DNA from 4 places in the Halalkalibacter kiskunsagensis genome. Region 1 is predicted to be linked to each of the others. Evidence: riboswitches for the same ligand, from Rfam matches in the RefSeq annotation. Region 1 holds a riboswitch; each other region holds the start of a gene.
The links. Region 1 has a riboswitch for cobalamin ahead of SLH51_RS17440 (ribonucleoside-diphosphate reductase subunit alpha). Riboswitches for the same ligand answer to the same signal wherever they lie in the genome.

Region 1 (4,536 bases):
TTTCACATAAAAATTAAATGAAATGGATTGATCAATATGGCGTTGACGAGCCTCATTTTGCTTAATGCTCCAAGTTTGATCAATCTCGTACGCTGACTTATAATACCAAGTTGTTTCGGGTGATAGGTCTGGAGCGGTCACCGGAATTTTGTAATTCTTTTTCTCCTCCGAGTATTCTTTCTTAAATATCGGATCAATGGATGCGGTCGTCCCAGCAATGATTGCCGTTGTAGAATTCGGTGCCACTGCCATTAAATACCCGTTACGCACTCCTTTTTCCTTCACACCATCTCGAAGCTCCATCCACTTTTCACTCATATATTGACGTGTATCAAAATATGCACCTGTTTCCCAATCAGACCCTTGAAAAAGTGGATAAGCTCCTTTTTCCTTTGCCAACTCATGGCTTGCACGAACCGTTAAAAACGCGATGTTTTCATATAATGTGTCTGTGTACTCTACCGCCTCCTCTGATTCCCATCTGATGCCTTTTAAAGCTAACAAATGATGCCAGCCAAATGTGCCTAATCCAATGGAACGGTATTTTTGATTTGTTATTTGTGCCTGCAAAACTGGAAGATTATTTAATTCAATCACATTGTCAAGCATGCGAACTTGAATAGGGATCAGTCTTTCAAGTATATTCTCTGTTACTGCTTTAGCTAGATTAATAGAAGACAAATTACAAACCACAAAGTCCCCAGGTTCTTTCACGACAATTATTTTGCCATCTTCGGTTTTTTCTTCAACGACCGTTGTGGCTTTCATATTTTGTGTAATTTCTGTACACAAGTTACTGCAATAGATCATCCCTTGGTGACGGTTGGTGTTAGCTCGGTTTACAGTATCTCTATAAAACATATATGGTGTACCCGTCTCAAGCTGACTTTTCAAAATTTCTTTGAAAATATCAATCGCCGGAACGACTTCCCATAACAATCCTTTTTCACCAAGTAATCCGTTGTTAGCCGCTTCCATACACTGTTTATACTTATCACGGAAATTTCCCTTTCCTCTTTCTTCATCATAATAATCTTCCAAACTAAAACCCAAAGTTTGGCGGATTGAATGCGGATCGAATAAATACCAATCATCCCGCGCCTCAACTTTTTCCATAAATAAATCTGGTAGACAAACGCCTGTAAATAAATCATGGGTACGCTGCCTTTCATCACCATTATTTAATTTCACAGCTAAAAAGCTATAAATATCGCGGTGCCAAATATCTAAATACACACTGATTGCACCCTGTCTTTGACCTAACTGATCTACACTAACCGCGGTATTATTAAGCTGTTTCATCCACGGGATGACTCCAGACGACACTCCTTTAAAGCCTTTAATGTCACTTCCACGACTGCGTAGCTTTCCTAAATACGCGCCGATGCCTCCTCCACTTTTACTTAGCGTTGCAATATCTGTATTGCTGTCATAGATCCCTCTAAGACTATCGTCTACCGTATCAATAAAACAACTGGATAATTGTCCGTAGCTTTTCCCTGCATTAGCCAGTGTTGGGGTTGCCACCGTCATGTATAAATTCGAAATCGCCCAGTACGTTTCTATAATAAGGCCTAAACGTTTTTCCTTTGGCTCTTTCATCATTAACGTGAGTGCTATGACTAAAAATCTTTCTTGAGGAAGTTCATAAATTTCTCCACTGTGCGATTTAGCTAAATAACGGTCTGCTAAAGTTAGCAATCCGACATATGTAAACAACGAATCTCGTTTAGGAACAATTATTTTTTCTACTTCTTCAAGCTCTTCCTTTGAATACTCTTGTAATATTTCTTCAGAGTAAATGCCCATCCCCGTTAATTGTTGAACTAACTCGTAAAAGGATCCATACTGTAGGTTATCTTCATAGTCCCTACAGTGAGCCGCTTTGCTATAAAGTTGCTTTAATAATATTTTAGCTGCAACATAGGTCCAGTCCGGTTCCTCCGCAGAAATTCTCTCCAAAGCAGACAAAATCATTACATTGCTAAGGTTTTCTTCTGAAATATTCTCTTTTGATGTTACTGCTTGTTCAATCTTCTCCTTATATAAAGCAAAATCTAATTTTGGAAATAGACTCACTAGTTCTTGAATCTGAATTTTTGCTTTTTCAACGGTATTGGTTGGTATAATCATACTTTTCATTCATCTTCCTCCTTATCAAAATAAAAAACGCTCTTTCTCCAAGTTAGAGAAAGAGCGTAAAACGGCGTGTGAATAAGACATTAAATATATTTTGCCGTCTTACTTCTCACACCCCGGAGATAGTTTAACTAAAGAATGACGGCAGGTCTCCTGACTCGTGCTTCACCCTACGATGAGCCTTCCCATGCAATATGCACAGTGGGTCCCTCATTTCGTCCACACTTACAGTTGCGGGGGCAGTTCTGGCTTCGCACCAGATTCCCTATTAAGTCTATTTAGACACCGTTCATTCCGCGAATTCAATATATAGTTGTTAAAAACTTAATTAGATACGATATATTGTATATACTAAAGGAAGATTTCACCTATTGCAAGAAAAACATTTTTTCCATTATAAACAAACTAGGTTCGCTTCTCACTCATTATAGTGAGAGACAAACCTAGTAAATGATCGGTAGAAACAGAGTACCCTATTATAATGAGAGCTCTTTTCTCCTAATCTTTAGCTAGCCACTTTCTTCTTTTTTTCTTTTTGGGCTATACTTTGATCTTTTAAGTCTTGATTCAATTCTTTTACTAACCCATAACACATCGCCAAGACAATAAACGAAAGAGGCAATGCACTAACGATGATAGCTGTTTGTAATCCGGATAACCCACCTGAAGCCATTAATACAGCAGTAGAGGCTACTAAGATTAACCCCCATGTAACCTTTACTCGATTTGATGGGTTCAACTTCCCTCCAGTTGTTTGCATCCCCAAAACAAAAGTAGCTGAATCGGCTGATGTGACAAAGAACGTTGTGATTAAAGCTACAGTTAAAATTGATAAGATAATTCCAAATGGCAACTGTTGATAAACATAAAAAAGGGCTGTTTCAAGTCCTTGTTCAGAAACATTTAAGCCTTGAGTTACCTCTAAATAGATACCTGTACCACCGAAAACCGTAAACCAAATAGCACAAACAAATGAAGGGACCAAAAGAACAGCTACAGTAAATTCACGTATCGTTCTACCTTTGGATACTCGAGCAATAAACATCCCAACAAATGGAGTCCATGAAACCCACCATGCCCAGTAAAAGACAGTCCAACCTTGAGTCCACGCCGCCTCCGTTTCATCAAAAGGAGCTATGCGCAAGCCCATTAATAGAAGGTTTTGAAAATAACTCCCTAGGCTTGATGTAAACATATTTAGTAAAAATAACGTAGGGCCGATAATAAGCATAGCAAAAAACAAAAGCGTTGCTATCGACATATTCGCAAGACTTAAGTACTTAATTCCTTTTGATATTCCTGTATTCGCTGAAACAATGAAAAGGACAGTAATAATACTCATAATAATCATTTGAACCATAAAGTTATTTGGAATCCCAACCAAATATGCTAATCCTGCATTTATTTGCTGTGAACCTAATCCTAAGGAAGCCGCCACTCCAAATAAAGTTGCAAAAACAGCCACAATATCAATGGTTTGTCCAATAGGCCCTTTCACCTTTTCACCAAGTACAGGATAAAGAGTAGTACTCATTAAACCTGGTGCATTTTTTCTGAATCTTTGATAAGCAAGGGATAGTGCCACGATTGCGTAGATAGCCCAAGCATGTAACCCCCAATGAAGCCAAGTGTAGCGCATTCCAACAATTGCTGATTGTTCGGTCCCTCCATCTCCAGAAGGCGGAGTAGAAAAATGGGCTATCGGTTCAGACACTCCATAAAAAAGAAGACCAATTCCCATTCCTGCTGAAAATAACATCGAAAACCAGGCTGGACGACTATATTCTGGTTTCGAATCAGGTTTTCCTAGTTTAATATTTCCATACTTACTAAAAATCATAAAAAAAGCAAACAGCAGGAAGAAAGTGGCTACTAATTGATAAAACCAACCAAATGACTCAAGAACAAAAGCTTGAGCTACTTCCATTGCTGAACCTAATTGTTCAGGAATCAAAACACCAATCATGACAAAAATAGCAGCAATAGCCACAGCTACTTTAAAAATAGACCTATCATTTTCACCTTTATCTGAAATAATAAACACTCCTTATTGTTTTTATATTTACTGATTAGAAAACTTGCCAATAAATACTTATTTTTATTAAACCATATTTCTTTTTAAAGTTTAAAAATCATATAGAGTCATTTTTAAGAATTACTCCTTATTTCATGAGCTCACCGACTGTCAGCATAATGAGAGTTACTATTTCGATTAAATAAGACATAATTCTACATTTCCAAAAAGAAATGTCTCAAAAAGTCGTTTACTTTTGACTTTTTGAGACATCCTTATAACATGTTAATACTTCTCAATCACCACTGCTGTCCCATACGCAATAATCTCCGCTGCGTTTGCCATCACCGTCGATGTTTGCATTCTCATCCCGATGATCGCAT
Region 2 (4,536 bases), on a different contig from region 1:
TTTGTTATCGTAGAGAACTGTAGATGAATTTCCGATAACAACCGTTGTTAACATCCCAATATCATAGTTGAGCATATTTTCAAGGTCTGTAATGACAATATGTTCCCGCTCACGATAAGCACTTTTCACAAGACCTACTGGTGTTTTCGGAGAACGATACTCAAGTAGAATTCTTTGAGCCTCTTGAATCTGTCTCGTTCTCCGACCACTTTTTGGATTATATAAACTAATAACAAAGTCAGCTTGTGCGGCTGCTTTAATTCGTTTTTCAATAAGTTCCCATGGAGTTAAGTGGTCACTTAAACTAATCGTACATGAATCATGCATAATCGGTGCTCCTAGTAAAGATGCGCAAGAGTTACTTGCAGATACACCTGGAATAACCTCGACACTTACCCCGGTTGCTTCTGTCCATCCTTTTTCAATTAACACCTCATAAACAAGTCCTGCCATCCCATAAACACCAGCATCACCACTTGAAATGACAGCTACAGTTTTCCCTTCTTCCGCAAGACGAACGGCTGCCTGCGCTCGACTCACCTCTTCGGACATACCCGTACTAATAATTTCTTGATCTGATAATAAATCTTGTATCAAATCAACGTATGTTTTATAGCCAATAATGCAATCACTTTCTTGGATAGCTGTTTGTGCCCTGTTCGTCATATGATCAAAACTTCCGGGACCAAAGCCGATAACAAGTAATTTTCCAAGCATTATGCATACCTCCTTTTATAAGATGCCGTTTTAAAAAAGTTAGTATTTACTTTTTTGAACAACATCAATGCAATGAGCGTAGCCGCTGTAAATGGTGAGAGAAGTGTCTCTCACCTTAAGTATGCTATGAGTGGGTTTCTCATAGCATGTGCACAGCGAGCTGAGCTATTGCTTCACCTTTTTGAATATACTCTCTTAGCTCAACAAACAAGAACAAGCTATACCTTTGTCTTCTCCACTTTCGAAACGCCCTTAATTCTAGCAGTCGTATTCTTTGCTATCATTTCACTATTTTCAAAGTCATAAATTAAAGATTTTTGTAAGTCAACTGACGGATCAACATGGCTTTTAATAATAGAGCGCCCGATTTCTGTTGAAGTAGCTGAGTACCAATTTCCTTCAGGGTAAACAATAACAACACACGCATCCTTACAGCGCCCATTACATCTAGTACGCGATGTATGAATTTGTTGATCTAATTCAAGATTCTCTATTTCTTCTCGAATGGCTACAGTAATTTCTTCCCCATCCTTCCTCATACAGCTAGATCCATTACAAACCAGAACATGTTTTTTTGTACCTGTTAAATTCCAAGTAGTCATCAATCTATTCCTCCTAAAATACTTCGATAATTTATTGATGTAAACGAAAATAAAAATACACCTCTATCAATAGATAGAGGTGCAGATAAATGGCATACGAATATAAGTAGCATCTATTCTACACTTCTCTACCTATGACCCGTAGGTATTGAAGCAACTAAAACAAAGGCAGGTCTCCTGACTTAGGTTCATCATTTCATTGCGCCTTCCCGATATACTCAGTGACTTTAGACAATGAAATTCCCCATTACAGTGGCGGGACCGTGACGGATTCACACCGTACTTCCCTTTTAAGCATAACCAGTGGATATGCACCTTTGTTTGGATTCTTAATTTAAATTATAGTTCGCGCGTTCTAAAACATTTACAGTGGTTTTTAACATGAACAAACTCATCAACACGTCAGTAGCGTGCTGCTTTTCCTCTTTCAAATAAAAATACACCTCTATCAATAGATAGAGGTGCAGATAAATGGCATACGAATATAAGTAGCATCTATTCTACACTTCTCTACCTATGACCCGTAGGTATTGAAGCAATTTTAAACAAAGGCAGGTCTCCTGACTTAGGTTCATCATTTCATTGCGTCTTCCCGATATACTCAGTGACTTTAGACAATGAAATTCCCCATTACAGTGGCGGGACCGTGACGGATTCACACCGTACTTCCCTTTTAAGCATAACTAGTAGTTATGCACCTTTGTTGTTGCATTTTTTTAAAGTCATTTTTTCAATGGTTTTAACATTTATTTCGATATATATATTATCAGGACATTAAACTGTAACTGAATTCGTTGTTATCTAAACAAAAAGAGTAGTTTAACATTCAATGTCTATTAAACTACTCTTCAGTATATTTAGCAAGTATAAATTTTGTACAAGTACTTTAAAATTGTTTAATTTCAAAAAAAAAATCCTTCTATTTACAAAATGACAAAAGAAAGATAAAATTTAAATCGTAATAATTACTATTTAAAACAATATGTAAATGGAACTATTTCACTTACATTAATATTTATACATGATTGTATGTGTAAAAATTTAAAAGGAGGATTTATTTAATGAAAAAAGTGCCTGTTACTGTACTAAGTGGTTATTTAGGGTCCGGTAAAACAACTTTACTAAACCACATCTTAACCAATCGTGAAGGGTTGAAAGTCGCTGTTATCGTAAATGACATGAGTGAAGTGAACATTGATGCTAAGCTTGTGAAAGACAATGGATTTTCGAGAACGGAGGAAAAGCTAGTAGAACTTCAAAACGGCTGTATTTGCTGTACTCTTCGTGAAGACTTAATGCAAGAAGTCGAGAGAATTGTTGATGCAGGAGATATCGATTATATCGTAATTGAATCGTCGGGGATTAGTGAGCCTGTCCCTGTCGCTCAAACATTTACGTATATTGATGAAGAAATAGGTGTAGACTTAACGCAAAAATGTAAGTTAGACACAATGGTAACCGTTGTTGATGCAAATCGTTTTTGGGATGATTATGCATCAGGTGAATCGTTACTTGACCGTAAAGAAGGTACAGATGAATCTGACACTCGCGAAATTTCAGATCTGCTAGTCGATCAAATTGAATTTGCCGATGTGATTATTCTTAATAAAGTTGAAATGTTAAAAGAAGTAGATAAAAATGAGATACTAAATTTCATGAGGAAATTAAATGCAGACGCTGATATTATTCCTACATCATTCTCTAAGGTAGAATTGTCTTCTATTTTACATACAGGCAAATTCGACTTTGATAAAGTGAGTCAATATGCTGGATGGATTAAAGAATTAAATGAAGAGCACACACCAGAAACGGAGGAGTATGGTGTCTCTTCCTTCGTTTACCGAAGCAGAAAACCTTTCCACCCCGAGCGTCTAATGAACTGGCTGGAACATTGGCCTGTTGATGTTGTACGAGCGAAAGGATTCATTTGGGTCGCATCAAGAAATCAGATGGCTGGCTTGATTTCACAGTCTGGGTCTTTAGTTACCATTCAAGGTGCTGGAGAGTGGGTTGCAGCTTACCCGGAAGAAGAAAGACAGCAAGCCCTGCTCGAGGAGCCTGAGCTACAAGCAAAGTGGGACCCAGAATTCGGTGATCGAATGACCGAATTAGTCTTAATTGGTATTGATATGAATCATGAACAAATTAGAGGTACCCTTGATCAATGTTTATTAACAGATGCTGAGATGACTTCAGATTGGACTAAACTTCCTGATCCACTTCCACAATATATTGAAGCATAAAAAGAGATCACATAAATCTTTTATTTGAATGTTGAACAAAGGCTGTTGAGACAATTGACCTCAACAGCCTTATTATTTATAGATTTCTATGAAAGAGTTATAACTTTTTTGAAACTTTCTTAACTATTTCCCCGTCTTTTTCAACTCCTAGAATCGTTCCTTCACTTGGTTCAAAGCACCTCCCATTAAATGAATGACTTACTTTGTCTTCTAGCCCCTTTCCTGTCATTAGTGATTCAACAAAACGTGGTGCATCTTCACTAGCCATTTCCTTATACCAATGACCATCGGGATAGGTAATCAGGACACATTTATCTTGACAGCGTCCATTACAAAGCGTTCTTGATGTATGAATGATAGGATCTAAACCTTTAGCACTTATCTCATTTCTTATTGATTGAGTTAATGCTTCTGCCCCTGCTTTATTGCAACTACTTCCATTACAAATAAGAATATGATGTTGAGTATCCGTTAAATTCCATGTAGCCATCTCTTCAGCTCCTTCTAACAAGACTTTTCGATAATAGAAATCATTACGTTTTATATTCTGCAAATATATTAACCAAGTGAACTCTTAATTATTATTACTAAATAATTGCATGTCTCCTCAGATATTAATATGGATTGATTGCCCCTATTACTTTATTTACTATTGCTTTTTACAATTGAACAATTTTTTCAGCTCCTCTACGAGCTCCCGAAATATTTCGGGAAACAGGTCCAATAACAAGTTCGGCAAGCGCTCCTATGACATATAAATTCTGTCCCCACTCTAAGGAACTCTCAGAAATAATCGGATAGCCACATGTTGCACAACGTAACCCTTCACTCTCTATCGTTGAGGTTAACCAATCGAATCCCGGTGGAGTAGCATGAAATCCGGTTGCTAACAGGATACGATTTGCCACCATCGACTTCATTTTAAGCTCTACTTTTATTTCACCATTCTCATAAGACGCTCCGGAAACCTCATC
Region 3 (4,536 bases), on a different contig from region 1:
GTTCATTCTTTCTATTGTTTAAACAGTTTGTTGTTGCTGTTGGCGTAGTTTCTTTGTAGCTGCTACCATATTTTTTAGTGAAGCAATAGTTTCTTCTTCATGACGTGTTTTTAAACCACAATCCGGATTCACCCAAAACTGCTCTTTTGAAATTATTTCTAAACTATCTTTTAAAATCGTATCGATTTCTTCTACACTTGGTACACGTGGGCTATGAATATCATACACTCCTAAACCAATACCAAGTTCATATGGATTTTGTTTTAGAGATTGAATCAGTTCCCCATGACTTCTAGACGTTTCAATTGAAATAACGTCTGCGTCAAGGGCACGAATTGGCTCAATAAAGTCATTAAATTCGCAATAGCACATATGCGTATGAATTTGCGTTTCATTCTTTACGCTTGAAGTTGCTAACTTAAATGCATTTACCGCCCATGATAAATATTCGGCCCAGTTTTCTTTGCGCAATGGCAAGCCTTCGCGCAATGCCGGTTCATCCACTTGAATTATGGCAATGCCTGCATCTTCTAACGCTTGAATCTCTTCTCTTAGTGCTAAGGCAATTTGGTTCGCTACTTGTTCACGTGAAATATCATCACGGACAAAAGACCAATTTAAGATTGTGACAGGACCTGTTAACATCCCTTTAACATACTTAGACGTTAATTGCTGTGCCTCTTCTACTTCCTTCACTGTCATTGGAGCTGTCCACTCTACGTCACCATAAATAATTGGGGGCTTCACACAGCGTGAACCATATGATACAACCCATGCTTTTTCTGTAAAGGCAAAACCTCTCAGCTTTTCACCGAAGTACTCGACCATATCTGTACGCTCAAATTCACCATGAACCAAAACATCCAGTCCAATTTCGTCTTGAATTTTGATCCAACGAGCTGTTTCACTTTTCACAAACTCTGCATATGCAGAGTCTGTAATTTCCTTTTTACGCCATGCGGTACGTGTACGTTTTACTAGATCTGACTGAGGGAAGCTGCCAATCGTTGTTGTTGGATAATCCGGTAAATGTAATGCCTCTTTCTGCAAAGCTTGACGTTCCTTAAAAGCGATTGGACGTGTAAAATGCTCTGGCTTCACTTGTGATACAAGCTCCTTTACACGTGCATTTTTCCTCACTTTATGCTGCGCTAATGCTTCAGTCGCCAGCATACTTTGTGACACGCTTTTATTGCCTGGCCATGCCTCGTCACGAACATAGGACGTTACTTGTGTTAACTCAACAATTTTCTCATCCGCAAATGACAATGCATTTGTTAGTGTGGCATCTAGCTTCGTTTCTGACTTCGTCGTCACAGGTACATGCTGTAAACTACATGAAGACTGAATCCAAGCTTCTTTCACCCCACTTAATAACAAAACAGCTTGTGTATTCATAGCTTTTTCAGCCAAATTTGCTCGCCAAATATCACGTCCATTCACCATACCGATCCCTAATACTTTATCTTTTGGGAAGCCGTGTTTACGGAGTGAGGCCATATTCTCTTCTTCCCCATGTACGAAATCAAGACCAATTCCTGCAACAGGTAATTGAGATAGCTCTTCATACGCTGATAGCCCTTCAAAATATGTTTGTAACATGATTTGTGCAGCTGGTACTTCTTCTGCTAATTGTTTGTAAATTTCCTGTACTAGTTTCACATCATCTGCTGTCAGTGAAAGGACTAATGCAGGTTCTTCCACTTGAATCCACTGCGCCCCTGCATCTACAAGTTGCTGGAATACTTGTGCATATAGCGGTAAGAGTTTTAAAATAAACAATGCTTTCGATTTGGCATCGTATCCTTTTGCTAATTGCACAAAAGTAAATGGACCAATAATTGTAGGCTTTGTAATAAGACCTAACTCTTCTTTCGCTTCTACAAAGTAATCTAAAATGTAGTTTTTTGTTAATTTTAGTGGCTTGCCTTCATACTCAGGTACGATGTAGTGATAGTTTGTGTTAAACCACTTTGTCATTTCACAAGCCACAACATGGTTTGCCCCACGCGCCATTGCGTAATACGTTGTTAGATCTACTTCTTTACCTGTCCACTCATAACGAGCTGGCACTAAACCGAACATTGTCGCAAGGTCAAGCATACGATCATAAAATGTAAAATCCCCAACAGTTAGTATTTCTAAGCCTAATGATTGCTGGCGCTTCAAATTATTCAAGCGACTCGCTTTCATTTCTAAAATAAATTTCTCCTCTGAAATTGCATCCTTCCAAAAAGATTCTACACAACGTTTCCACTCCCGATTATCACCAATGTATGGGTAACCAATGGCTGTACTAACTAAATTCATTTTTCCTTTCCTCCTTTAAATTTACAAATTGCCAAATACAAAAAAGCCATTTCCGCAAAAGGGAAATGGCTTTACAATCAAGTTAAAGGTATGCTTTAAAAAACATGCAAAAGCATCGTTACTCATAACTCGTTTGTCGTACAAATGAATGTCACCACCTATTTCCACGTAGGTATTTGGTGTGTACTAGAAATTGGCAGGTCTCCTGGCTTATCATCTATGCTCCTCACACCTTCCCGTCAAAAGACAGTGGTATTTGTGATTCACTCCGATTTACAGTTGCGGGACAGCGACGGAATTGCACCGTTCTTCCCTTTTAAGCCAAGCCGCAGCTTGGCACCAATTCTTACACGATATGTAATTTCGATAACTATAACATATTATTAAAATTAAGTACATAATTTTCTGAAATAGTGAATTTCGTTTGATTTACGTAGAAATAAGAATATTTATTGAAAAGACTAAACTTAACAAAAAACTATTATATTATTCAATGGCAGTACCTCCTGTTCCGATAAAATTACAATTACCTACTCAACCGCGATTATGAGAAAGTAGGTGCAGATCCGTTGTTTCGGAAAGGAATATAGTTTGAATAAAGCACGGCCTGCGTCCCCACTAGATGATGGATCTAGTGGGGATGTTCTTTTTGTGCAGCCGTCAATGTGCGACTCGGTACTAGGGGATGTGGCTTTCGCATGTCGCAGCGGGCGCCACAGCACCGCACCACAGTGCACCGTCCCGTCACCTGCCTTACCACCTAAAGAGAGTTCAGCAATTTCCTCTGCGTACCGAATTCATCGACCGCATTCCAACTGCAGCAACGTCCCTGTGTGACTGCACGTTTTCCGACGTAATTTGTAAAAAAAAGAGAACCACCAGCCGTAGAACTAGAGTCACAAATAAGTCTTTTGTATATATATTTGTCTATGATTTAGAACTATTGTCGAAAGCCTTTTGTTATAGGAATTTAAGCTTATAATAAACAGTATAAAAATAATTTACGATTGAGGTATGCGAAATGGATAAATCTAAAATGGAGATCTTGTTGAGAAATCGTATCGAAAAATTAAAGAACGAAATGATCATGACTGCATCCATTTCTGGAATGGACAGTTCCGAGACGCTTCATTGCAGTCAAGAGTTAGATAAATTAATCATCCTATACATGAAACATTTTGCCTATAAAAAAAGCGCTTAATCCAGTACAAGTACAATAGCAGTAGGGCGCAAGACTGCACGTCAGTTTGCAGTGGCATGATCGCGTACAGTCTGCCTCCATCAATATCGCTGCACGCCAAAAAGACTTGCTCTCCTAACCATAGAATAGAGGAAGAGATCAAGTCTTTTTCGGCGTTTTAGTATAGGCGTTTTGCTCCTAAATAACGCTGTTTCCAATAAGGATTGTTCATGCTCGTAACTGTGACACCGGTTGAGGAACCGCTATGTACGAATTGGTTGTTTCCAATGTAGATGCCGTTATGAGATGGTCCTTTTGTATATGTTTCAAAGAATACGAGGTCTCCGACAGATGGTTGCGAGACGGCTTTCCCCGCATTCCATTGCTGTGCCACTGTTCGTGGAACGGAGATTCCTTGTTGCGTGAAGACATACTGCACGAATCCACTGCAGTCAAAGCCAGAAGTTGATTGGCCGCCCCATAGGTAAGGAACACCTACGTGATTGGCAGCTTCTGCTACTAGGTTTGTAACAAGTGCGGCAGGATTGCTACTCGTTCGGGATGGTTCCTTTGCTGGTGTTGCTGGTTTCGATGAACCTGAGCTTGCATTGGAACCTGAACTAGAGCCAGTTGACTTGTTTGTTGCAACTTCATTTAACTTACTGCGTGTCTTTGGTCCGGCAATTCCATCAGCGGTTAAGTTATGTACTTTTTGAAAGTTACGTACAGATGTTGCTGTAATTTCACCATAATAACCGGTTGGTGCTTGGTTGAATACACCTACTGAGCGGAGTTGTTCTTGTAAGGTGCTAACAGCTTGTCCACTGCTGCCAACACGTAACGTTGTCGTTGACTGTGCAGGCGGATTCGGATTTTGAACGACTTCATTTGCAATTTCCTTCTCATCTTTTTGGTAACTTGTTTCGGATGGGTTTGGTTTGTTTAGCAAATGTGAGAGTGTTTGTGGTCCGACAATTCCGTCGACTTTAATGTTACTTGCTCTTTGGAAGTCACGGACGGCTTGCTCGGTGACGCGGGCAAATTGG
Region 4 (4,536 bases), on a different contig from region 1:
GATCGTTTCAACAGCTAGACTTCTACTGCTTAACCTGACTAACCCAAACACAACAAGTAACGTAATAAAGCCACTAATAATCGCAACAATTGGAAGAGTGAAACTTCCTAAACCAACGATAGTAACTTGAAAAAACAGCACGAATACTGCACCTAGAGCAGCACCTGATGATACCCCAATCGTATAGGGATCAGCTAATGGGTTTCGCAGGAGCCCTTGGAATGCTGCGCCTGCTAATGCTAGTGATGCTCCTACACAAAGAGCAAGTAGAACTCTTGGGAGACGGATATTCCAAATGATCATTTCTTCATTTCTTGGAATATCATCGAGCCATCCAATATTAAAAGTATTTTCTAATACGATATGTAAAATGACAGGGACTGGAATGGTCACACTGCTTACTAATAAACCAAGGAGGGTTGTACCAAGTACAAACCCTCCGCTTAGCATATACAACCAAACAATTTTATTACTTAAATATTTCCGGATAGATGAGTTCCGCAAGTGTCTCCACTCCTTCGATTAAACGAGGACCAGGTCTAGTAACTGTATCATTATCAACGTCAAACACTTGTTCATTTATTACAGCCGGAACCTCAGCCCATCCATCACGAGTCAATACTGTCGCACTTGGATTTTCTATATAATAACCATAAGTAGTTATGATGACATCAGGATTTAATTGAACGATTTCTTCTTCTGTCAATTTCACCCACCCTTCATGGTCTTCGGCAGCGTTAATAGCTTGAATGGACTCAAGCATTTCATTCATAAATGTATTTTGACCTGTCGTAAAAATATCTGGAGCTGGTGAAACTTCGACCCAGACTTTCTTTTTATCCGTTATAGATTCCTCTGCCTTTTCTTTGATTGCATCATGGCGCTGTTGCATATCAGAAATGATTTCTTCTGCTTTATCCTTACTTCCTGTTGCAGCAGCAATCATTTCAATGTTGCCATAAACATCAGTAAATGAAGTTGCACTTCCAACGACAAGCACGTTTATACCTGCTTCTTCAAACTGTTCTAATATTTCTGGATGAGAATTGAAATGATAATCCGATACAAGAGCCACATCTGGAAGCAGGGTTAGAATCAATTCTGCGTTCATATCTTGCGCGCCAACTTTTTCAACCTCTAATGCCTCAGCTGGATAGTTACAATAATCCGAAACACCGATTATTTTATCGCCTAATCCAAGTGCAAAGGCAATTTCTGTGTTACTAGCTTGAATAGAGACGATCGATTCAGGCTCTGACTCAATTGTAACTTCTCGACCAGCATCGTCTGTGATCGTTACAGGAAACTGTTCTCCTCTATCCTCGTCCAACTCTACATTGTCATCAGAAATTATTTCCTCTTCCTCTAAGTTCACTTCATCTTGAATGCCTTGTTCTTGATCTTGTGTACCACAGCCTGCAATAATAGCCATACTTAACAGAAGAACAATACTGTAAAGCCCCCACTTTTTAAAAATCTCGTTAATCACTGTTTTTCCCCCTTCTATTTTCGAGCACAAAAAAACGCTATTCCAGAGGAAAGCGTAGTGTAAAAAGGCATTTTATGTATACTTAGTCTACTCGAGACTGACTATAAACTTGCAACCTTCATAAAAGATTACTATGCACTTTAAACATTCCTTTCCTCGAGGAAGATTAAAAACATAATAGGCAGGTCTCCTGACTTACGAATCAACGGTTGGTTATCCCTTCCCATGCAGAATACACAGTGGATATTTGCTAACCTTCCTCAACGCTTACAGTGGCGGGACCGTGTTGGACTTACACCAACTTCCCTCTTAGTCTTAAATATTTATTATCATTTAAGAAACCTATTTGTTTACTATTCATTTTTTTGTTCTAAACGCTATTATAATAGAGTTTCCGTCCCTTGTAAATTGATTAATTCTTTTATCCGAAGCCACTTATAACCTATGACCATTTATTTTTGAAAATGAGGGGTTCTAACTGTTTTCTTTCTTCCCATTTAGAGGTTTCAAGAATTGGCTTATCTGGATATTCATCTGTGTAACCAATCGTTAGCAATGCAACAGGGTCAATGTGCGGTGGAATTTCTAGTATGTCGCGTACGTCTTGTTTTTTATAAAAGCTAACCCAGCCCATCGCTAACCCTTCAACACAAGCTGCTAACCACATATTTTGAATCGCACAAGCAGTTGATAGTTGATCCGTTTCAGGAATTGAGTTGCGTCCTAAGACATGGGATCCACCTCGTGTCGGGTCACATGTCACACAAATAGTTAGAGGAGATTCTTTTATCCCTTCAATTTTCAAACTCAAAAAATGAGATTGTTTCTTTTCTTGTTCTTCATAATGAATAGCAAGAGCTCTTCTTTCTTTGTCAGCCGCCCAGGCAAGACGTTCTTTCACTTCTTGTGACGTAACCATTATAAAATTCCATGGTTGCATAAATCCTACTGATGGTGCATTGTGAGCAGCATGAAGTAGGTTATATATCAATTCTTCAGGAATAGGCGTTGATTGAAATGTTCGAATATCTCTTCTTTTATAAATGACCTTATAAAATGCTTTCTTTTCTTCTTCGGTAAACATTTGATTCCTCCAACTCGTCTAATTCGTTAAAGTCATACTGTCTTTTCTTCAAAACTATTTTTATTAAGTATGTGGACCAATGAACGTGTATAAGGATGTTTTAGCTGTCGCAAGTCCCAATTACTAAAAGTTTCTACAATTTCGCCTTGATACATAACAGCTACTTGATCACACAATGTTTGAGCAGCTTGAAGATCATGAGTAATAAATAAATACGATATCTGTTCTTTTTTTTGGATATGTTTTAACATATTTACGATGGATGCTTGAGAGTCCCTATCTAAACTAGCAATCGATTCATCAAAAATAATAAGATCAGGTTGTACTGCTAATGCCTTAGCGATACATACGCGCTGTTTTTGCCCTCCACTTAATTGATGCGAGTACCTTGATAAGTAGGAATGATCAAGACCTACTAGTTTTAACAATTTCAAAAACATTTCTTCCCACTCTACCATCTGTTCCGGAAAATAATTATGAATGGGTTCTTTCAAGATTTCTTCTACATGCATTTTGGGATGTAAGGAAGTAGATGAGTCTTGTAATACTAGTTGGATACGTTTATAAATAGTTAAATCTGTCACCTGTTTCCCATTTATCATTTGACCGTCTAGAAGTATCTGTCCCGATGTTACTGTTTCTAACTTCATAATTAATTTAGCTAAAGTACTTTTCCCACTACCACTTTCTCCAATCAGTGCCAAACATTCTCCTTTATTTATTGTCAGATTAACATCTTTAACTACTTTAACGCTTGGATTGGTTTTAAACCACGTCTTTCTACTTGCTCTTAAAGGGTATTCTTTTGATACATAGCATAACTCAAGTAGACTCATATAACAATTGCTCCTTGACGCATTTGTACAACACGATCTGCGAACCTATTTATGCTTTGATCATGAGAAATAAGTAAAATCGTTAGCTCAAAATCATGTTGTAACTTCTTAAGTAAGGATAAAACTTTGTCTCTATTAATAACATCAAGAGCTGTTGTTGGTTCATCCGCAATTAAGATCTTTGGACGTAAGCTTAACATCATGGCTAACAGTACCCTTTGACGCATCCCTCCACTTAATTCAAAGGGATAAGAGGATAAAATATGTTTGGGATCGGTAAATCCAACTTGGCTTAGAAGGGAATGTAAATATGATTCTATATCTTTTTTTAACCACTTCTTCTTTTGTTTGATTGTTTCTATCATCTGTTTTTTCACGGTACGGATCGGATTTAAACCGTTTAATGAATCTTGAATTAATAAGGCTATTCCTTCACGACGGAGCTTTTGCCAGTCCTTATCCTCATAATTAAGTATATTTTCTCCATTGTAGATAATATGGCCACTTGTTACTTCAGCTCCCATTTCCAATAATCCAACAATCGCTTGTGAAGTCAGAATTTTCCCACAGCCACTTGGACCTGTAAGCGCAACTGTTTCTCCTGGATATAATTGAAACGATACATCATGAATAATCGGTTTCAACTTACTAGCTTCATAATAGGAAATTTCTAATTGTTTAATGTTTAATAAAGGTTTTATTTTTGTAACCATATTACACCTCTTTTGAGATTGAGTCTTCCAACTCTCTATACTGATCACTAAGTAGTTGACACGATAAAACGAAGAACATAATGGCGAGACCTGGAAAGATCATAACATGTGGAGCGATTTGAAAATATGATGTTGCATCATGTAGCATAGCGCCCCATTCCGGTGTTGGAGGTTGAGTACCCAAACCTAAAAAAGAAAGCCCTGAAATTAAGAGGACCACTCTCCCCATATCCAAAGCCCCGAAAACAATGACTGGTGGTAGAATTTGAGGAAGGATATAACGTTTCATAATGTGTATATGGGAATTTCCAGACATTCGGGCCGACAATAGATAATCTTCCTTCCCTATTTTTAAAACAAGACTACGAATGAGACGAACATAGTTAGCCCAACGAACCATTATAATCGCTACAA

Region 2: it holds a riboswitch for cobalamin, as region 1 does, so the genes downstream of both, SLH51_RS10225 ((2Fe-2S) ferredoxin domain-containing protein) here and SLH51_RS17440 (ribonucleoside-diphosphate reductase subunit alpha) in region 1, are expected to answer to the same signal.
Region 3: it holds a riboswitch for cobalamin, as region 1 does, so the genes downstream of both, metE (5-methyltetrahydropteroyltriglutamate--homocysteine S-methyltransferase) here and SLH51_RS17440 (ribonucleoside-diphosphate reductase subunit alpha) in region 1, are expected to answer to the same signal.
Region 4: it holds a riboswitch for cobalamin, as region 1 does, so the genes downstream of both, SLH51_RS10310 (ABC transporter substrate-binding protein) here and SLH51_RS17440 (ribonucleoside-diphosphate reductase subunit alpha) in region 1, are expected to answer to the same signal.

The regions. Positions count from the first base shown of each region.
Region 1 covers NZ_JAXBLX010000033.1:20,044-24,579, forward strand. Annotated here, with positions in the region: gene SLH51_RS17440 (ribonucleoside-diphosphate reductase subunit alpha) at 1-2,142, opposite strand, end outside; cobalamin riboswitch at 2,266-2,445, opposite strand; gene SLH51_RS17445 (glycine betaine uptake BCCT transporter) at 2,645-4,105, opposite strand; gene SLH51_RS17450 (YbjQ family protein) at 4,439-4,536, opposite strand, start outside.
Region 2 covers NZ_JAXBLX010000014.1:92,083-96,618, reverse strand. Annotated here, with positions in the region: gene cobJ (precorrin-3B C(17)-methyltransferase) at 1-717, opposite strand, end outside; gene SLH51_RS10225 ((2Fe-2S) ferredoxin domain-containing protein) at 936-1,319, opposite strand; cobalamin riboswitch at 1,470-1,653, opposite strand; cobalamin riboswitch at 1,853-2,036, opposite strand; gene SLH51_RS10220 (GTP-binding protein) at 2,381-3,562, shown strand; gene SLH51_RS10215 ((2Fe-2S) ferredoxin domain-containing protein) at 3,660-4,052, opposite strand; gene SLH51_RS10210 (FAD/NAD(P)-binding protein) at 4,222-4,536, opposite strand, start outside.
Region 3 covers NZ_JAXBLX010000006.1:141,035-145,570, reverse strand. Annotated here, with positions in the region: gene metE (5-methyltetrahydropteroyltriglutamate--homocysteine S-methyltransferase) at 19-2,310, opposite strand; cobalamin riboswitch at 2,489-2,669, opposite strand; gene SLH51_RS05345 (aspartyl-phosphate phosphatase Spo0E family protein) at 3,332-3,511, shown strand; gene SLH51_RS05340 (C40 family peptidase) at 3,669-4,536, opposite strand, start outside.
Region 4 covers NZ_JAXBLX010000014.1:108,391-112,926, reverse strand. Annotated here, with positions in the region: gene SLH51_RS10315 (FecCD family ABC transporter permease) at 1-504, opposite strand, end outside; gene SLH51_RS10310 (ABC transporter substrate-binding protein) at 470-1,486, opposite strand; cobalamin riboswitch at 1,653-1,850, opposite strand; gene bluB (5,6-dimethylbenzimidazole synthase) at 1,932-2,573, opposite strand; gene SLH51_RS10300 (ABC transporter ATP-binding protein) at 2,606-3,409, opposite strand; gene SLH51_RS10295 (ABC transporter ATP-binding protein) at 3,406-4,122, opposite strand; gene nikC (nickel transporter permease) at 4,124-4,536, opposite strand, start outside.